Sinorhizobium fredii: one gene and its partner. The protein of the gene in region 1 interacts with the protein of each later gene in a pairwise test. Links are inferred from orthologs where the notes say so. Each region holds a gene or a part of one and is shown on either strand. Other genes may lie near its edges. The genes, in order: sfsA and NXT3_RS18480.

Region 1 (10,249 bases):
GGGCAAGGCCGCCAACGGCGACCGCGTCACCATCGATTATCTCGGCAAGGTCGACGGCGTCGCCTTTGATGGCGGCAAGGACGAGGACGCCGAACTGGTTCTCGGCTCCAACCGCTTCATCCCCGGCTTCGAAGAACAGCTCGTCGGCGTCAAGGCGGGCGACGAGAAGACGATCACCGTCACCTTCCCGGCAGACTATCCGGCTGCCAATCTTGCGGGCAAGGAAGCAACCTTCGACATCACCGTCAAGGATGTCGCCGGTGCCGCGCCGATCGAGATCAATGACGAACTGGCAACGAAGCTCGGCCTCGAATCGGTCGACAAGCTGAAGGAAATCGTGCGCGGCCAGATCGAAGGCCAATACGGCTCGGTTACCCGCCAGAAGGTCAAGCGTCAGCTGCTCGACCAGCTGGACGAGCTCTACCAGTTCGAGACCCCCGAACGCCTCGTCAACGCCGAATTCGACAACATCTGGCGCCAGATCAACACCGACCTCGAGCAGGCCGGCAAGACCTTCGCCGATGAGGACACGACGGAAGAGGAGGCGCGCGCCGAATACCGCAAGCTCGCCGAGCGCCGCGTTCGTCTCGGCCTCGTTCTTTCCGAAATCGGCGAGAAGGCCGGCGTCCAGGTGAGCGACGACGAAATGCAGCGCTCGCTGTTTGAGCAGCTCCGTCAGTTCCCCGGCCAGGAGAAGCAGATCCTCGACTACTTCAAGAACACCCCCGGTGCCGCCGCTTCGCTGCGCGCGCCGCTCTTCGAAGAGAAGGTCGTCGATCACCTGCTTTCGGAAGTCTCGGTAACCGACAAGACGGTTTCCAAGGAAGCCCTGATGGCCGAGGACGAATCCGAAGACAAGCCGGCAAAGAAGGCGCCCGCCAAGAAGAAGGCCGCTGCCAAGGCCGAAGCTGCCGAAGGCGAAGAAGCCGCGGCTCCGAAGAAAAAGGCTCCGGCCAAGAAGAAGGCCGCCGACGAAGGCGCCGAGTAATTAGCATCGTCCAGAATAGTTAAAGGCCGCCTTCGGGCGGCCTTTTCGTTTGCGCCGAGAAAGCCGCCGAAACCGGCGACATGAATTGCAGAGGCGGGGGGACCTACACTGCTTTGATCTCGCCCATGCGGTTCCAGGCGTCGAGCCCGGCAATCTTGTAGGCCTCCGCAAGGGTCGGATAGTTGAAGGTGTTTTCGACGAAATATTCGACCGTGCCCTTCAGGTTCAGAACCGCCTGGCCGATATGCACGAGTTCGGTGGCGCCTTCGCCGATGATATGCACGCCGAGCAGGCGCCGGGTCTTCAGCGAGAAGATCATTTTCAAGAGGCCCGCATCGAGCCCCATGATGTGGCCGCGCGAGGTCTCACGGAACCGTGCAATGCCGCATTCGTAGGGGATGCCGCGTTCCTTCACTTCCTCTTCGGAAAGGCCGCAGGTGGAGATTTCCGGCACTGCATAGATGCCGTAGGGGAAGTATTTCTGCGGCTCTTTGGCGATCGCGCCGACGGCAACGCGCGCTGCGACACGGCCCTGTTCCATGGAGGTCGAGGCGAGACTTGGAAAGCCGACCACGTCGCCTGCCGCATAGATGTTCGGAACCGCGGTCTGGAATGTTTCCGGATTGACCTTCAGGCGCCCGCGGCTGTCCGCCTCGAGACCGGCGGCCGGGAGATTGAGCGCATCGGTCGCTCCCATGCGGCCGGCGGCAAACAGTACCATTTCCGTTGTGATCTTGCGGCCATTGTCGAGGGTAAGCATGACCTTACCATCGTCGAGACGCTCCACCTTCTCAGCTTTCTGGCCGAGATTGAGTTTCATGTTGCGGTCCCGAAGCTGGTAGGTGAAATCTTCGACGATCTCCTTGTCGATGAAGTCGAGCATGGTCGACTTGGGGTCGATCACCGTCACCTGCGTGTCGAGCGCACTGAAGATCGTGGCATATTCGATGCCGACGACGCCGGCGCCGATGACGACGAGAGAACGCGGCAGGTCCTGGATCTCGAGCAACTCGTCGCTGTCGACGACGGTCTTGCCGTCAAAGGGAATATAGTCCGGCCGAAAGGGCTTCGTGCCGACGGCAAGCAGGATGCTGGTACCGGCAACATGCATGCTCTCGCCGTCGTCCTTGACGATTTCGAGCGTCGTCGGATCGACGAAGCTCGCCTTTCCGCGGATGTGATGGACGCGGTTGCGCGCGAATTGATGCTCCAGCACCTCGACTTCGTGGTTGAGCGTGATGATCAGGCGCTGGCGCAGATCCTCGGCGCTGATCTCCTGCTTCACCCGATAGGAGCGGCCGTAGAAGCCGCGCTCGCGCCAGCCGGAGAGGTTGAGCGCCGTCTCGCGCAGCGTCTTGGACGGAATTGTTCCGGTGTGCACCGAGACGCCCCCGACCCGCTTGCCCTGCTCGATGACGAGCACTTTCCTGCCGAGCTTGGCCGCCTGAATTGCGCCTCTGCGTCCGGCCGGACCGCTGCCGACGACGATAAGATCGAACTGGTTCATGAGCGCTTCCCCTGAGCCAAGCGAGAATCGTTTTTGCAACGCGGCAAACTCGCGCGTGAACATCTATATCGTCAATGGCACGCTTTGATGAAGTGGCAATGCCGCAACGATCTGTCCTGGATGCGTCCGATCGCAAATATCGCTATGCTTCGCACATTCGGCGGAGAGGGAGGACGGACAGGCATGGCGCTCGAGTGGATGAATGGTCCAGCTTCACAGACAGCGCAAGGCAATGGCGATGCGCCGGCGCTCGAAGCACCGCCGTGCAATCGGCCGGGGGTCGTGGCCGCCGCCGTCTATCAGAACGGCCGACGCGTTCGAGACATCGAAATCGAAGAGGCCGGAGAGTGGCGAAATCGCGAGAACGTCGTCGTTTGGATCGGCCTGCACGAACCGGACAAGCAATTGCTGCGGCAGGTGCAGAAACAATTTGATCTGCATGATCTGGCGATCGAGGACGCCGGCAAGGCGCACCAGCGGCCGAAGCTGGAAATCTACGGCGATGCGATCTTCGTCGTGGCGCGCACGGCCCATATGGTCGAGGACGAGATCGCCTTCGGGGAGACGCATCTGTTCGTCGGGCGGGGCTACGTCGTTTCCGTTCGTCACGGCGCCTCGACGTCCTATATGGCGGTGCGGCAGCGCTGCGAGTCTTCCCCGGCAGCGCTGGCCCATGGCGAGAACTACATCCTCTATTCGATCCTCGACTTCATCGTCGACAACTACATGCCGGTCGTCGAGACGATTCACGGCGAGGTGGAGGAACTGGAGGACCGCCTGCTGCGCTCGCGGTTGGACAAGACACATATCGAACGGCTCTATCTGATGCGGCGCAATCTGCTCAAGCTGCGCAATGCCGTCGTTCCGCTGGTCGACGTCTGCCGCCGGCACGAGCATCTCGAACTGCCGGGCATGGACGCGGCGATGCAGCCGCTCTTCCGAGACGTCACCGATCATGTTCGCCGCGTCCAGGAGGACATAGACGCGCTTCGCGAGGTGCTGGCCTTCACCTTCGAAGCAAGCCTGATGATCGGCCAGTCCGAGCAGACGGAAATCTCCCGCAAGCTTGCCTCCTGGGCGGCGATCCTGGCGGTTCCGACCGCAATCGCTGGGATCTACGGCATGAACTTCGAGGACATGCCTGAACTCCGGTTCCGCTATGGCTACTTCATCGTACTGGCGGTGATCTTCGGACTCTGCGCGACGCTCTATCGGTTCTTCCGGCGGGCGCGCTGGCTTTAAGCAGCCCCTTGGCCTAAAACAGCCGCAGCCCTTTCATGCTGACATGTCCGTCCTTGCCGATGATCACGTGGTCGTGGACGGTGATGCCGAGCGGCTTTGCCGCCTCGGCGATCAGCTTCGTCATCTCGATATCGGCGCGCGACGGCGTCGGATCGCCGGACGGGTGGTTGTGCACCAGAATCAAGGCGGTCGCGGAAAGCTCCAGCGCGCGCTTGACGACCTCGCGCGGATAGACGGGGGTATGGTCGATCGTCCCCTGCTGCTGCACCTCGTCGGCAATCAGCGTGTTGCGCTTGTCGAGAAAGAGGATGCGGAACTGTTCCTTCGTCTCGTGCGCCATCGCGGCATGACAATAGTCGATCACCCCGCTCCAGGAAGACAGGACCTGCTTGTTGCGCAACTCGCTCTTCAGCGTCCGTTGCGCCGCGGTGGCGATGAGCTTGAGGTCGAGAGCAACGGATTCGCCGACGCCCTTGACCTCCTGCAACAGGTGCTGAGGTGCGCCGAACACGCCGGCGAGCGTGCCGAAGCGGGCGAGGAGGTCCTTGGCGATCGGTTTCGTGTCGCGGCGGGGAATAAGGCGGAACAGAATGAGTTCGAGGATCTCGTAGTCGGCGAGTGCCGAATTGCCCTGTTCGCGGTAGCGTGCCCTCAGACGATCGCGGTGGCCGTGATAATGCGCCTCGGCAGTGCCGCCAAGCGTCGAAATCTTGTCCAATTTCCGCGCCTTCTGCGGCGCGAAAAACTGCCGCTCGTCGGCGGTCTCTTCTTCGTCCGGTTCGGGAAAAGGAGGCGGCTTCGTCACGCGGTCCCCAGTGCGCGGACGCCTGGCATGAAAAGGCCGGCCGGCGAAAGCGTGAACACTTCGCAGCCATTCGCCGTAACACCGACGGTGTGCTCGTACTGCGCCGAAAGCGACCGATCGCGCGTCACGGCGGTCCAGCCGTCGGAGAGCACCTTCACATGCGGCCGGCCGAGATTGATCATCGGCTCGATGGTGAAAATCATGCCCTCCCTAAGTTCCGGCCCTTCGCTGGCATTGCCGTAGTGGAGGATGTTCGGAGCATCGTGGAACAGCCGGCCGACGCCGTGGCCGCAGAAGTCCCTGACGACAGAGCAGCGCTCCGATTCCGCATAGGTCTGGATGGCCTCGCCGATCGCTCCGGTGCGGGCGCCGGGCCGCACCGCCGCTATGCCGCGCATCAGGCATTCATGCGTGACTTCGAGCAGCCGTTCGGCGGCGCGCTTGATCTCTCCGACCGGGTACATTCGACTGGAGTCGCCGTGCCAGCCATCGACGACATAGGTGACATCGATGTTGACGATATCGCCTTCGCGCAGCGGCTTGTCGTTCGGTATCCCATGGCAGACGACGTGGTTGATCGACGTACAGGACGACTTGGTATAGCCGCGATAGTTCAAGGTCGCGGGCAGGGCGCCGTGGTCCAAGCCGAACTCGTAGACGAAACGGTCGATCTCTTCCGTCGTCACGCCCGGCCGCACCCTTGACGCTAATTCATCCAGACAGCGTGCCGTCACCTGACAGGCCTTGCGCATGCCTTCGAATCCGTCCGGGCCGTAGAGACGAATGACGCCCGTATTCTTGTAGGGGGCAGCGCCGGCCTCGATGTAAGTTACCATTCCAAGACTTTCGATGTTTCAGGCGGTTTTCTTAAATCAGCATGGACCGGTTCGTCCACTATCATCGCTCCGGCCGGCACGATCTCGAAGGGCGACACGGAGCATCGGATCGCATAGGCTTCGACGCCGCGTTGAGCCGCCCGTTCGAATGCGCGAGCATAAACCGGATCGAGGTCGCGGCATATCCGCAAGACGCCGCAGTCGTTTCTTTGAACAAGATAGAGCATGATCGCCCGGTGTCCCGCCTCGACCATGTCGCCCAGCTCTTCGAGGTGTTTGGCGCCGCGCTCGGTCGGGCTGTCCGGAAACTCCGCCAGGGCCGCGGCGCGGCTGAAGTGGACATTCTTCACCTCGACATAGGCAAGACCTTTCACCGGATCGCTGAGCAGAATGTCGATTCTTGAATTGCGCCCATATCTCTGCTCGCGGCGGAGCGTTTCATAGGTGTGAAGGTCGCTGACCAATCCGGCAGCGATCGCCTCCTCGGCGAGCCGGTTTGGCAGGCCGGTATTGATGCCCACCAGCGTGCCGTCCGCCTCGACGATCTCCAGCATGTGGCGATATTTGCGCGTCGGAGAGTCGTGCTCAGACAGCCAGATCGCCGATCCCGGCGCCGTCAGCCCGCGCATCGAGCCTGTATTCGGGCAAGAGCCTGTGATCCGCGTGCCGTCGGCAAGATCTGCATCGAAGAGAAAGCGCTTGTAGCGCTGCAAGAGCGTTGCCTGAACGAGCGGACGGGAAAACTTCACGATGCTTTCCGCGTCTCAGGCACGTACGCGCACGAAGGATCCCGGCGCCTCTTCGATGGAGTTGAGGGGCCCTCCGGGCTTGCGGGCCGGAACGCGCCGCTTGTCGAGCCGTTCGACCCAGTCCTGCCAGTGCGGCCACCAGGAGCCTGGCGTTTCCTTGGCCTTGTCCATCCACTCTTCGAGATCGCCTTTTGGGGGGCCGCCGGTCCAGAACTGGTATTTGCTCTTGTCCGGCGGGTTGACGACGCCGGCGATGTGGCCCGAGCCGGACAGAACGAAGGTGACCTTGCCGCCGAAGGACGCGCTGCCGAGGAAGACCGACTTCGCCGGCGCGATGTGATCCTCCTTGGTCGCCAGGTTGTAGATCGGGATCTTCACGTCGCCGAGCGATACCTTGCGTCCGGCAAGCTCCATCTCGCCCTTGGCGAGCCTATTCTCGAGATAGCAATTGCGCAGATAGAAGGAGTGGTTGGCGGCGGGCATCCGCGTCGAATCGGAGTTCCAGTAGAGCAGGTCGAAGGGCAGGGGATCCTGGCCCTTGAGATAATTGTTTACGAAATAGGGCCAGATCAGCTCGGAAGCGCGAAGCATGTTGAATGCGGTCGCCATTTTCGAGCCTTCCAGATAGCCGGTCTTGCTCATATTGGCTTCGAGCTGCTCTATCTGTTCGTCGTCGACGAAGACCTTGAGGTCGCCCGCATAGGTGAAATCCACCTGAGTGGTGAAAAGCGTCGCCGAGCGGATCCGGTCGTCGCCTTCGGCGGCATGGAGCGCCAGCGTGGCGGCGAGCAGCGTGCCGCCGACGCAATAGCCGATCGCATTCACCTCGCGCTCGCCGGTTGCCTGTTCGATCGTATCGAGCGCAAAGCCGACGCCTTCGCGCGCATAGGCTCCCCAGTCCTTGCGGGCGTGGCGCTCGTCCGGATTGACCCAGGAGATGACGAAGACCGTATGACCCTGGTCCACCGCCCATTTGATGAAGGACTTCTGAGGGTTGAGATCGAGCACGTAGTATTTGTTGATCCAGGGCGGGCAGATCAGCAGCGGCCGCTTCAGCACCGTTTCGGTACTCGCTTCGTACTGGATGACCTGGCAGATATCGGATTGCGCAATCACCTTGCCGGGGGTGATCGCAATGTTCTCGCCGATGGCGAATTTGCTGGTATCCGTTTGCCTGAGCCGGAGCTCGCCGCGCCCGGCGGCAATGTCCTCGGCGAGCATCTGCATGCCCTTGACGAGATTCGCCCCGCTGGACGCCACCGTCTCTCTATAGAGTTGCGGATTGGTGGTGATGAAATTGCTTGGAGAAAGCGCGCTGGAGATCTGGCGGACATAGAAGGCGGCCTTGTGCCGGGTGTGGTCGTCGAGCCCCTCGGCCTCCTTGACCATGTTCTCCGCCCAGTCGGATGTCACGAAATAGGCCTGGCGAATGAAGTCGAAAAACGGGTTCTTCACCCAGTCCTCGTCGGCAAAACGCTTGTCGTTGCGTTGCAGCTTCTCCGATTCGGCGACATCTTCACCGGCCATCCGGTGCAATGTCCGCGACCAGATGTCGAAGAAGCTCCCCATCAGATGCGTCTGCGCCTCCAGCGTCCGTCGCGGATCGGAGAGCCAGTATTCGGAGACTTTGGAGAGCGTCTTGACCATGTCGGAGACGGGCTCGGCATAGGTGTCTTTTTTCTCGCCGGTCTCCCGCGGCGCCAGCCATGCGGACGCCGCCTTTCCCATCTGTTCGACGGCGCGGGCCAGGTTGATGGCCAGGTTCTGGGGGTCCTTGACGATATAGGGCTCGACCGATTTTGGGTCGAAGCCCACATAGCCGCCCTTGCCCGTGGTGTCCTCGGCCTTGTCTGATGTCACCCGGCGTCCTCCACAGCACGTTGTTTGTTTTGTATTTTTACATTCTGCCCGAAAATGATTACAAGGGCTAGCGCATCGTCGCACCCTAAAAAGCAGAGGTCATCGCCAGCATGCTCGTCGTCGCAAACCAGCGTTCGCTTTCCCGGATTTCCGGGTTGATTCTTGCAGGCATGCTTGCCGGATGCAATTCGACGGCGGATCTCGCCACCTATCCTTCGGTTTATGGGCAGAAGCCTGCCGCCATGCAGCAGATGACCGACGACGAGGCGGTCAACATGCAGGGGCGGCTGACGGCGCTTGCCGCCCAGCGCAGATCCGGCGCCATCTCCGAAGCGGAGTATCAGCGCCGTCTGAAGGAATTGCAGTTGCTGGCCGAACAGCACGGGCCCCAAGCGCTGAAACAGATCGAGAATTAGCACTTGCCTTTCTGGTGATTTGGCCGCAAAGCGTTGAATGGCCGCAATGACGGCCATTCACCCCGCGCATGTTGAGCGATTGCCGACGAGGCCCAAAAACGCGCGCCAAATGAGGTCTGGAGATGGAAGAGTTTCATAAAGTCCGGCGTTTGCCGCCCTATGTTTTCGAACAGGTCAACCGTTTGAAAGCAAGCGCGCGAGCCGCCGGTGCTGACATCATCGACCTCGGCATGGGCAATCCCGACCTTCCAACCCCGCAGTCGATCGTCGACAAGCTTTGCGAGGTGGTGCAGGACCCGCGCACCCATCGCTATTCCTCGTCCAAGGGTATTCCGGGGCTGCGTCGCGCCCAGGCGGCCTATTATGCCCGCCGTTTCGGTGTCAAGCTCAATCCCGAGACCCAGGTCGTCGCGACACTCGGCTCGAAGGAAGGCTTTGCCAACATGGCGCAGGCGATCACCGCGCCGGGCGACGTGGTCCTGTGTCCTAACCCCACCTATCCGATCCACGCTTTCGGCTTCCTGATGGCCGGCGGCGTCATCCGCTCGATCTCGGTGGAGCCGGACGAGAGCTTCTTCCCGCCGCTCGAGCGGGCCGTGAAGCACTCGATCCCGAAGCCTCTGGCGCTGATCCTCAATTATCCGTCCAACCCGACGGCCCAGGTCGCGACGCTCGATTTCTACAAGGACGTCATCGCATTTGCGAAGAAGCACGACATCATCGTGCTGTCGGACCTCGCCTATTCGGAAATCTATTTCGACGACGTGCCGCCGCCCTCAGTTCTGGAAGTGCCGGGCGCGATCGACGTGACGGTCGAATTCACCTCGATGTCGAAGACCTTTTCGATGCCCGGCTGGCGCATGGGCTTCGCCGTCGGCAACGAGCGGCTGATCGCGGCGCTGACGCGGGTCAAGTCCTATCTCGATTACGGCGCCTTCACGCCGATCCAGGTGGCCGCGACGCAGGCGCTGAACGGCGACGGCAGCGACATCGCCGAGGTCCGCAACATCTACAAGCGCCGCCGTGACGTGATGGTCGACAGCTTCGGCAAGGCCGGCTTCGAAGTGCCGCCGCCGCCGGCGACGATGTTTGCCTGGGCGAAGATCCCCGAAAAATTTCGTCATCTCGGCTCGCTTGAGTTTTCCAAACTGCTTGTCGAAAAGGCGGATGTCGCGGTCGCTCCGGGCATCGGCTTCGGCGAGCAGGGCGACGACTATGTGCGGCTGGCGCTCGTCGAAAACGAGCACCGCATCCGCCAGGCGGCGCGCAACATCAAGCGCTTCCTGTCGACGGCGGATGAGACGATGCACAATGTCGTCTCGCTGAATGCACACCGGTAACGGAGAAGCCGGCTTTCGCGCAAAACGGCCCCGCCAGCCCGGCGGGGCGCCTTCTACATGTTAGGAACTTGCTATGGCAGATGCCCTTAAAATCGGCATTGCGGGCTTGGGGACGGTCGGTGCCTCGCTCGTGCGGATTCTCCAGGAACGTCACGAGATGCTGGCAACGACGTGCGGAAGGCCGATCGAGCTTGTCGCCGTGGCGGCAAGGGATCGCACGAAGGACCGCGGCGTTGATCTTTCGAAGACCGCCTGGTTCGAGAATGCCGTGGCGCTCGCTTCCGAGGCGGACATCGATGTCTTCGTTGAGTTGATGGGCGGGGCCGGGGATCCGGCCTATTCCTCGGTCAAGGCGGCGCTCGAGCGCGGTATCCATGTGGTTACCGCCAACAAGGCGCTGCTTGCCAAACATGGGATCGAACTCGCCGGCATTGCCGAGGAAAAGGGCGCGCTGCTCAACTACGAGGCAGCGGTCGCCGGCGGCATTCCGGTCATCAAGGCGCTTC
Region 2 (10,500 bases), 2.1 Mb from region 1 along the record:
GACGGCGATGATCAGGTCGCCGTTGCCGACGGTTCGAGCGGTGCCAGCACCAATGTCGTCAATCTCGGCGCCGGGAACGACACGTTTTCGCGGAGCGCCTCGAATGGGGTTCTCGACCTCGACGGAGGCGCCGGAAACGACTTCGCGACCATCGACTTCAGCATGTCCTGGTCGAATGTCGGATTTGAGCTCTCGGCCGACGTGACCGCTACCAACGCGTCCGTCTTTGTGAGGAACGTCGAGCGAGTCAAGCTCATCGGGGGTGCGGGCAGCAACACCTTCGCCGGCGGTAGCCTCGATGACGAGTTGAGCGGCGGCGGCAACAACGACACCCTCAACGGCGGCGCCGGCGACGACACGATATCGGGTGATGCCGGCAACGACAGATTGAGAGGCGGCGCTGGCAATGACATCATCCGCGGCGCGGGCCTCGCCGGTACCGAGGGCAAGGACGTGATCTATGTCGAGGACGGCAATGACACGGTCTATATCGGCATCGGCGACAAGGCGGACGGCGGCGCCGGAACCGACGTGCTGAACCTTGATCTCACTGGGCAGACGCGGGAAATCAGTTTTGCCTTCTCTGGCGCAGCGGTGATCGTCGATACGGCGACATGGTTCAACGGCTTCGAAGGGCTTGATTATGCGGGCAGCAACGGCCGTGACAGGGTGAGCGGCGGCGCTCTCGACGACACGCTCAAGGGCAACAACGGCGACGACACCCTGCACGGCGGAAACGGCAACGATACGCTCCGCGACGGCGCCGGCGACGATCAACTCTTCGGGGATGCTGGCGACGACCTTCTCATCCGCGATGATCCATCGGGCAGGGATGTGTTAGACGGCGGTAGCGGTGTCGATACGCTTTCCTTCAGCGAAGGATCGACTTCGGTCGTTCTCGATCTCCAGGATCAGGCGGCGAGCAAGGGCCTGGCACTCGGTCTCACGGTGACGAACGTCGAAAACATCAGAGGCAGCGGCGCCGACGATGAGATTCGCGGCAATGCAAACGGCAATGTTCTTTATGGCGGGAAGGCGGACGACATCCTCGATGGCCGCACGGGCAACGACATGCTGGTCGGCGGCAAGGGCGATGATTGGCTGACCGGCGGTGCCGGCAACGACCGGTTCGTCTTCGATAAGGACGGATTCGACGGCGAGGGAGACGTCATCACCGATTTCACCCGTGGCCAGGACAAGCTCGTCATCGAGCGCGACGCCTTCGGCATCGCGGGGGGCGATGCGGCGGTGACACTCGTGACAGGCACCGACCCCGCAGCGACGAGCGGAAAGGGCATGTTCCTGTTCGAGACGGACAATGGCCGTCTCTGGTTCGATGCCGACGGCTCGGGTACTGCCGAAGACCCGCAACTGGTCGCCATCCTGCAGAACGTCAGAACACTTACGACGAGCGACTTCGTCCTCGCCTGACGAAGGTCCGAACGATCCGCGATCAGTAGCCCGTCCCGTTTTTGCGGGGCGGGCTCCGACGGCGGGCCTACCTACCCACCAGATGCGCGAAGGCGGCGACGACCTCTTCATAGGCCTTGCGCTTGAAAGGCACGATCAGGCCCGGCAGTTCGCGCATCGGCTTCCATTCCCAGGCGTCGAATTCGGGGTCGTGGCCGCCCGGCGGCGGGTTGATGGCGATCTCGCTTTCGTCGCCTTCGAAGCGGAAGGCATACCAGCGCTGCGTCTGGCCGCGAAACTTGCCCTTGAGGCCGATGCCAATCAGGTGCTCCGGCAGGTCGTAATTGATCCAGTCGGGCGCCTCGGCAAGCAGCGAAACGCTGCGCATGCCGGTCTCCTCGTAAAGCTCGCGATAGGCGGCTTCAAGCGGGTCCTCGCCCTCGTCGATGCCGCCCTGCGGCATCTGCCAGAGCTGCGGCGAGCCATCATATTCCGAATTGCCGACCGCGAGCCGATGTCCGGCCCAGACAAGCCCCTCATGATTAAGGACCATGACGCCGACACAAGGCCGATAAGGCAGGTCCTCTGCCTTCAAAGCCTTGCCCTTGTCTTTACCCATGTCGTCATTCCCTTGCATGTGCTGTCAGGTATTCAGCCTGCTTAGATCAGTTTTGTTGCGGATCGTTGACGAGAGCCGAAATGCCGACGAATTCGATGCCGCGCCCGCCGGCCTCCTCCATCCAGTCGGCGATCGTCGCCACGCTCTCTTCGAAGGCGGAGGCGACGCCGATCGCCGTGCCGTTGCGCCGCGCGACGCGTTCGAGTTCGTCGAGCTTGCGCAGGATCGCGCCGCGGCTGAGTTCGCTGTCGAGAACCAGATCGGCAAAGCCATGCGGCACGCCGAAGGCGCCAGAGAGCGTTCCGGAAAGCGATTGCGCCGAGGTGCCGTCGTCGAGAAACAACAGGCCGCGCTTACCGAGGTCGCGCATCACCGGCTCGAGCGCATCCGCATCGGAGAGAAAGCGGCCGCCGAGATAGTTCATGACGCCGGTATAATTGGTGATCTGGCCCATGCTGCGGTGCAGCTCGGCGAGGTTCTTCGTGGCGCCGCGAGAGACGAGAAGCGCATGCGGCCCGGGGTCGTTGTCCGGATAGTCGAAGGGCTCCATCGGGATCTGCAGGAGGATCTCGTGGCCGTCGCGGCGCGCATCCTGCATCCAGCGCTGCAGGCTGTTGCCGGCCGCGGCGAAGGCGAGCGTCACGTCCGGCGGCAGATCGCGGATCGCCCGCTGGGTCCCCGTCTGGCTGAGGCCGAGGCCGCCGACGACGAGCCCGATGCGGGTGCCGCGGGCGCCGGACCAGGGACGGGCATATTGATCCATGGGCCGCAAACCGTCCGGACCGACGATCGGCAACCGGCCATCGGGCGTGACTTCGACGAGGTCCTCGTTCGGAAGCGCCGCCATGCGGGGATCCTGACCGCGCGTTGCCCCGGCACTGATCAGCGCCGGGCCCTCGCCGTCGCGCGGCCTCGGCGTGAATTTCGTGACCGTTGCGCCGTCGTCAGTGAGGATCTCCTCGACATGGGCGCCGGAACGGGCGCCGCTCGGGCGAAGCGAGCCGGCTGCTCCTTTCGGCTTGGCGGGGGATGCGACTTGCTCGGCGGGCGCCTGGCTCGCTTCTGCGCTCGCTACCGGATCCGGAGTGCGGAGCAGGGGATCGGGCGCCAAGGCGGCCCAGCCGGAAAGCCCGGCGACGACAAGGGTGAAGATGCCAAGAAATGCATAGCCGGACAGCCGGCGCGGGTCGCGCTTGCGCCGAGGCCGCTTCTTCGGGCCCCGGCCAAGGGGGGCATTGAGATCAGTTCCCAAACGGAGCCTCGACCTTTGGAACGTTGCCGGTGAGGGATGCGCCCCGCTCGCGAGAATCATCGGCAGTCGGCTACATCGCCGATGCATAATATAAAGGCGCCGGGTTGAACAGCCCGGCGTCTTTGTCTCATCCGCTTCGCGTCCGCTTACTTCTTGAGCTCGGCCTGTTCGGGATTGGCCGGGAAGGACGGATCCGTCTTCTTGCCGCGCAGGAGGTCGAGCGCGTAGTTCAGCTGAATGTCGTCCTTGGCCTCCGGCGGCACATAGGCGACCGAACCGGAGCCCTCGTCGTCCTCGTTCTGGCCCTTGATGTGGCCGCGCAGATCGGACTCGCCCTGGGCCTCGACCTTGCCGAGGAGTTCCGGCGGCAGCGGCTGTTCGACCTTGATGTCCGGGGTGATGCCGGTGCCCTGGATCGACTTGCCGGACGGCGTGTAATAAAGCGCGGTCGTCAGGCGCAGTGCGCCGGCGTCGCCGAGCGGAATGATCGTCTGAACCGAGCCCTTGCCGAAGGAACGCGTGCCGAGCACGGTCGCGCGCTTCATATCCTGCAGCGCACCGGCGACGATCTCCGATGCCGAAGCTGAGCCGCCGTTGACGAGGACGATGACGGGCTTGCCGTCCGTCAGGTCGCCCGGCGTCGCGTTGAAGCGGCGCGTCTCGTCCGGGTTGCGGCCGCGGGTCGAGACGACCTCGCCGCGTTCCATGAAAGCGTCCGAAACATTGATCGCCTGGTCGAGCAGACCGCCCGGGTTGAGTCGCAGGTCGAGCACATAGCCCTTGAGCTTGTCGGTCGGGACGTCCGCCTTGACTTTCTCGATGCCCTTCTTCAGGTCGTCGAAGGTCTTCTCCGTGAAGGAGATCACTCGGAGATAGCCGACATCGCCTTCAACGCGGTATTTGACGGCACGCACGGCGATCACGTCGCGAACGATCGTCACTTCGATCGGCTTCTCCGCACCCTTGCGCAGGATGGTGAGCTTGATCGGCGTGCCGACGGCACCGCGCATCTTGTCGACCGCTTCCTCGAGCTTTAGGCCGCGGACGTCCTGCCCGTCGATCTTCGAAATCAGGTCGCCGGCAAGCACCCCGGCGCGGGCGGCAGGGGTATCGTCGATCGGGCTCGTCACCTTGACGAGATCCTCTTCCATCGTCACCTCGATGCCGAGGCCGCCGAACTCGCCGCGCGTCTGGGTGCGCATATCCTCGGCATCGGCCGAGTTCATGTAGCTCGAATGCGGGTCGAGCGAGGAGAGCATGCCGTTGATGGCATTCTCGATGAGCTTGTCGTCCTGCGGCGGCGTCACGTACTGAGCGCGCACGCGCTCGAACACATCGCCGAAAATCGCCAGCTCGCGATAGGTGGACGAATTGGCCGCCACGGCCGGGATCGTTGCCGAATAGACGACGCCCATCGCCGTCGCCCCCATCAGCGCCCCGACCAGAACAAGTGAAGCTCTACGTATCATTTCGCGCCTTTCCAACTTCTGCTGCGGTCCACCACGGTCGGGAATCAACCGGCTTTCCGTCTTTTCGGAATTCAATGTAAATCGTTGGCCTGTCGGTTTCCAGCGTCAAGGCCGCCGCACTCGCCACTCTTTTTGCACCCATCGTCGCCACCGGCTCGCCTGCCACGACGAATTGCCCCGGGCGGACGCTTACGCTCTCCATTCCGGCAAGCACGATATGGTAGCCGTCGCCGGGATTGAGGATGATCATCTGTCCGTAGCTGCGGAAGCTGCCGGCATAGACAACCCATCCGTCCGCCGGCGTGGTCACCAGCGCGCCTGCATTGGTTTCCAGCATGATCCCCTGCAGCGAGTGCCCGGTGCCGTCCGCGTCGCCGAATTGCCGCAGGATCGAGCCTGCGACCGGATAGCTGAGCCTCTGTTGCAATTCCGAAAACACATATGCGGGCGCAATACGGTTTTTGTCGGGCACCGCGCTCTTGGCCAATTCCCGCGCCGCCTGGCGCTCGGCCTCGTTCATCCGCAGCCGTTCCTCCTCCTGCGCGCGCGCCGTCGCGGCTGCCTCGCGCACCGAGGAGATCTCGTTTTCGAGCGAGGAGATCAGCCCCTCGAGATTGGTCGCCTGCAGGGCCAGTTCCTCCGCCTTGAGCTGCTCGGAGGCGAGTTCCGTCGCGTTCTGCTGCCGCAGCTTTTCCTTCTCGGCGACGAGCATAGACATGCGCCGCTCTTCCTCGAGATTGGCGGTCATCGTCGCCGACAGATCGTCCCGCTGCCTCGCTATGCCGGCGCGGATGTCGGAAAGCGCCTTGAGATCGGCGACGAGGCTGTCGGTCTGCTCGCGTATTTCTGGAACGACGGCGCCGAGCAGGATGGCGCTGCGAACGGAGCCAAGCGCATCTTCCGGCGTCACCAAGATCGCCGGCGGTGGGTTGCGGCCCATCCGTTGCAGGGCGGCAAGCACCTCGGCGAGTACGCCGCGCCGGCCCCTGAGCGAGCGCTTGACCACGTCCTCCTTGGCGCGCAGCTCGTTGAGCTTCTTCTCGCCCTCGGCGATCTGCCGTTCGAGGTCCTGGCGCTTCGCCGCCGAATCGACGATCGCCGAGCGCAGCGCAGCATTGCTCTTGTCGATCTCGGCAATCGTTTGCTCGAGAGCCGCGGCGCGATCACGCGAAACGCCGATCGTCTTCGACAGCGCCTCGAGTTCGCTGCGTGTGCTGTCGCGCCTCAGGGTCAGGTCGGCGGCGGGATCCGGCGGCCCCTGCGTCGCAGCGGTCGGGCCCGGAGCGGCCGCGCCGGGATCCTGCGCCAGTGCCGGCGCGCCGCTCAACAGGAGAACGGCGGCGATCGCCGCGTGCCGACCGACCTGCCCGACGGCAAATTTCATCCGGGCGACGTCTCTGTTCCTGGCGCGCGTCATCCTGTCTCGTGGGCTAAGCAAATAAATCAGGAAACCCTAATCCGATTTGCCGCAGCCCACCAATACATATTCTTGTTATTGCCGACGAATGAGATTCACGCACGATGATACGGATGACCGGCCAAAATCGTCACGGCCCGATAGAGCTGTTCGGCAATCAGGATGCGCACGAGCTGGTGCGGCCAGGTCATCTTGCCGAGGCAGAGGACGGAATCGGCCCGGGCATGAAGCGTCGGGTCGAGCCCGTCGGCACCGCCGATGGCGATCATCAGATCGCGCTTGCCGCCGTCCCGCAACGTGCCGAGCAGCGTCGCGAAACTCTCCGAATCGAGCGCCTTGCCGCGTTCGTCGAGCAAGAGCAGCAGGCTGCCCTCGGCAAGCGCCTTTTCGAGCTGGGCCGCTTCCTCGCGCTTGCGTGTTTCCGCGTTGGCGGCGCGGCTCTCGTTGACTTCGACGACGCGCGCCAGTTCCAGGCCGATGGCCGGTCCCGCCTTGGCGAAGCGATCGAGGTAACGGGCTGCGAGATCCTTTTCCGGCCCCGCCTTGAGGCGGCCGACTGCGAAAAGTCCGATTCGCATTGACCCGTTTCCATCCCCACCGGCATCCGATCGAAGGGGATTTCGATCGGCAAAAACCCTTCTGCTGCCATCCTCCCGGTCGGGTGATGGCAGCGGCATCTCAAATCGGCACCGGTCGTCGCTCCGTCCTGAGGCGATCGGTCAGGGACGGGCGGCGCGTCTCAGTGCAGGGTGCTGTCCTCGACCTCCGGGGCCGCCCACATCTTTTCGATGTTGTAGAATTCCCGGATCTCGGGCCGGAAGATGTGAACGATCACATCGCCGGTGTCGATCAGCACCCAGTCGCCACCTTCGAGACCTTCGACGCGGGGATTGCCAAGGCCCTCGTCCTTCAGGTCCGTCACCAGGTGGTCGGCAATGGCCATAACATGCCTGTTCGAACGGCCGGAGACGACGACCATGAAGTCTCCCAACGCCGACTTTCCGGCAATGTTGATGGTGATGATATCTTCTGCCTTCGAGTCCTCTAGGCTTTCGAGGACCAGCTTAAGCGCACGGACAGCGGCTTCGTCGCTCAGTTCCGTGCTGCGCGGGACTGCGGAGACCGCATATCCCTTGGCGTGTGCTGTTGTCAGGGTCTTTCCTTTCCGAATGAACAGAACAAGCACTTCCGGTCCGTGATTGAGGTCGAACCGTGCGTCAAATGTAGGCACCAAACCGGTACGGTTTCAAGACGCGAGACGTAAATGACGGGAATTCACCCGGATTTGGCGGAACGGAGCGCCGTCGAGCTTAGTGAGGAGCGGGGTCCGTGGATGAAAGTCCAGGCCGGCGGCGGCCGAGATGCGACGCTCGGCGCGTCGTCCTCGTCGATTCGCGCCTGACTGAAGGTCCTGGCCATGGGCGACGACAGATAGGCGAGCGTCGAGCCCGGCCTGTCGATCACCGCGATCGGGAAGGTGCCGACGATCCGGCGCCAGTCCTGCCAGCGATGAAAGCTCCGGAGATTGTCGGCCCCCATCACCCAGACGAAGCGGACGCCGCGGTTGCGTGCCCGGACGAACTCCAGGGTGCGCGCCGTATAGCTCTGTCCGAGCGCCTGCTCGAAGGCCGTGATCTTGATGCGCGGATTGCCGGCGATCTTCTCGCTCATCGCGATCCGCTCGGCGAGCGGCGCGAGATTGTTGCGGTCCTTCATCGGATTGCCGGGCGTCACCATCCACCAGAGCTGGCAGAGCCCGAGCTTGCGTAGCGCCGTCTCGGCAACGAGCACATGGCCCTCATGGGGCGGGTTGAACGATCCGCCGAACAGGCCGACGGCCATGCCGCTCTCGACATGCGGCATGCGCAGATATTCCGGCTTCACATCCGCAGGTGTCGTCAGGGCCGCACCTGTCCTGTGCCGCGCACGCGATATTTGAACGAGGTCAGCTGCTCGACGCCGACCGGACCGCGGGCATGCATCTTGCCGGTGGCAATGCCGATCTCTCCGCCCATGCCGAACTCGCCGCCATCGGCAAACTGCGTCGAGGCATTGTGCAGCAGGATCGCCGAGTCGATTTCGGTGAAGAAGCGCTCGACGACGGCCGCGTCTTCGGCGATCACCGCCTCCGTGTGGGCCGAAGACCAGCTGTTGATGTGCTCGATGGCGCCGGAAATGCCGTCGACGAGCTTCGCCGAGATGATCGCGTCCAGATATTCGGTGGCCCAGTCTTCGTCGGTTGCGCCTCTCAGGCCCGGCAACAGGCCTTGTAGCTCGTCGGAAACGCGCACCTCGCAACCGGCGTCGAGCAAACCCTTAAGCAGCGGTTTCGCCAGCCGGTCGGCGGCGTTGCGGTCGATCAGCAGCGTCTCGGCGGCGCCGCAGATGCCGGTTCGGCGCATCTTGGCATTGACGACGATGTTTTTCGCCATATCGAGATCGGCGGAGGCATCGACATAGATATGGCAAAGGCCTTCGAGATGGGCGAAGACCGGCACGCGCGCCTCGTTTTGAACCCGGGCGACGAGGCTTTTGCCGCCGCGCGGCACGATAACGTCGATCGCCCCGTTCAGCCCCGAAAGCATGGCGCCGACGGCGGCGCGGTCGGCGACAGGCACCATCTGGATCGCTTCTTCCGGCAGGCCGGCAGCCTTCAGCCCCTCGGCCAGGCAGGCATGGATCGCCCGCGACGAATGGAAGCTGTCGGAGCCGCCGCGCAGGATCACCGCATTACCCGCCTTGAGGCAGAGCGCGCCGGCATCCGCCGTGACGTTCGGACGGCTTTCATAGATCACCCCAATGACGCCGAGCGGCGTGCGGACGCGCTCTATATGCAAGCCGTTCGGCCGGTCCCATGCGGCAATGACGTCGCCGACCGGATCCTTCAGCGCCGCGATCGCCCGGATGCCGTCCGCCATGTCGCGGATGCGGCCGTCCGTCAGCGTCAGCCGGTCGATGAACGCCTTGGCGACACCGCTCTCTTCAGCGTTTGCGAGATCGGTCGCGTTGGCGGCGAGGATGTCGCTGCTCCTCGCGATGATTGCCTCGGCCATGCCGATGAGCGCCGCATGCTTGCGCTCGGCGCTGGCAATGGCGAGCGGCCGGGCGGCCGCCTTGGCGCGACGGCCGATCTCCAGCATGATCGCATTGACGTCTGAGCCGTTCTCGACCGTGTCAAGCATGGAGCTTGCCTTTCTTCTCGTCCTTTTCCGCCCCGGATCATGGTTCCGAGGGAGCCGTCATTACCATATCGTCGCGATGCACCATGGCGGTGCGGCCGGCGTAGCCGAGGATCGCGGCGATCTCGGCCGATTTCTTGCCGGCGATCTGGCGCGCCTCGTCGGCGTCGTAGCCGGCGAGCCCGCGGGCGATCTCGCGGCCGGAATTGTTGAGGATCGCGATCGTGTCGCCGCGGCTGAACGTTCCGGTCACCTGGCGGACACCGGCCGGAAGCAGGCTCTTGCCGGAGCGCAGCGCCGTCTCCGCGCCGGCATCGATCGCAATCGAACCGGCCGGCAGGAGCTGTCCGGCGATCCAGGTCTTGCGCGCCGTCACCGGCGAGCGGGAAGGCGCGAACCAGGAGGAACGGGCGCCGGCCTCGATCGCCTTCAGCGGATGCACCGGCTTGCCGGAAGCGATGATCATCGCGCAACCGGCCGTTGTGGCGATCTTGCCGGCATCGATCTTGGTGCGCATGCCGCCGCGCGACAGTTCCGAGGCCGCACCGCCGGCCATCGCCTCGATCTCCGGCGTGATTTCCGCAATCGTCTCGAGGAAGCGGGCTTCCGGATCGAGATGCGGCGGGGCCGTATAGAGCCCGTCGATGTCGGATAGCAGCACGAGCAGGTCGGCGCCGACCATGGTCGCCACGCGGGCGGCGAGCCGATCGTTGTCGCCATAGCGGATTTCGGTGGTGGCGACCGTGTCGTTCTCGTTGATGATCGGCACGGAGCCGAGCTTCAGCAACTGGTTGATCGTGGCGCGCGCATTCAGGTAGCGGCGTCGCTCCTCCGTATCGCCGAGCGTCAGCAGGATCTGGCCGGCGATGATCTGGTCGGTAGAAAGGCTTTCCGACCAGGCGCGGGCGAGGGCGATCTGGCCGACGGCGGCGGCCGCCTGGCTTTCCTCGAGCTTCAGGGCGCCGGCCGGCAGGTTCAATACGGTGCGGCCGAGCGCGATGGCGCCCGAGGAAACGACCAGCACTTCGACGCCCTTGCCCTTTAGCGCCGCGATGTCGGCGCACATGGCGTCGAGCCAGCTCTTTTTCAGCCCCGTCTGGCGGTCGACGAGCAGGGCCGAGCCGATCTTGATGACGATCCGGCGGTGCTTTTCG

The links.
Region 2: the proteins of sfsA (region 1) and NXT3_RS18480 interact in binary tests that used the Escherichia coli proteins (3 or more experiments, as listed by UniProt). The link is inferred for Sinorhizobium fredii from one-to-one orthologs.

What each region holds. Positions count from the first base shown.
Region 1 is NZ_CP024307.1:1,682,810-1,693,058, forward strand. The notes cover bases 4,250-6,992. They hold sfsA (DNA/RNA nuclease SfsA), read right to left. Parts: upstream 6,128-6,992; coding sequence 5,372-6,127; downstream 4,250-5,371. Other genes in these bases: radC (RadC family protein), read right to left, coding at 4,250-4,542; map (type I methionyl aminopeptidase), read right to left, coding at 4,539-5,378; phaC (poly(3-hydroxyalkanoate) polymerase subunit PhaC), read right to left, coding at 6,143-6,992. In the rest of the region: tig (trigger factor), read left to right, coding at 1-988; sthA (Si-specific NAD(P)(+) transhydrogenase), read right to left, coding at 1,092-2,495; NXT3_RS08200 (magnesium and cobalt transport protein CorA), read left to right, coding at 2,694-3,737; more of radC, read right to left, coding at 3,751-4,249; more of phaC, read right to left, coding at 6,993-7,987; NXT3_RS08225 (SHOCT domain-containing protein), read left to right, coding at 8,098-8,403; NXT3_RS08230 (LL-diaminopimelate aminotransferase), read left to right, coding at 8,526-9,743; NXT3_RS08235 (homoserine dehydrogenase), read left to right, coding at 9,817-10,249. UniProt on the Escherichia coli protein: Binds to DNA non-specifically. Could be a regulatory factor involved in maltose metabolism.
Region 2 is NZ_CP024307.1:3,762,712-3,773,211, reverse strand. Bases 7,208-10,201 are described here. They hold NXT3_RS18480 (glutamate-5-semialdehyde dehydrogenase), read right to left. Parts: upstream 9,350-10,201; coding sequence 8,066-9,349; downstream 7,208-8,065. Other genes in these bases: proB (glutamate 5-kinase), read right to left, coding at 9,387-10,201; NXT3_RS18485 (nicotinate-nucleotide adenylyltransferase), read right to left, coding at 7,443-8,009; rsfS (ribosome silencing factor), read right to left, coding at 7,208-7,398. Also shown: NXT3_RS18520 (calcium-binding protein), read left to right, coding at 1-1,431; NXT3_RS18515 (RNA pyrophosphohydrolase), read right to left, coding at 1,499-2,029; NXT3_RS18510 (divergent polysaccharide deacetylase family protein), read right to left, coding at 2,076-3,281; NXT3_RS18505 (S41 family peptidase), read right to left, coding at 3,428-4,750; NXT3_RS18500 (murein hydrolase activator EnvC family protein), read right to left, coding at 4,740-6,167; 23S rRNA (pseudouridine(1915)-N(3))-methyltransferase RlmH, read right to left, coding at 6,263-6,745; more of rsfS, read right to left, coding at 6,907-7,207; more of proB, read right to left, coding at 10,202-10,500. UniProt on the Escherichia coli protein: Catalyzes the NADPH-dependent reduction of L-glutamate 5-phosphate into L-glutamate 5-semialdehyde and phosphate. The product spontaneously undergoes cyclization to form 1-pyrroline-5-carboxylate.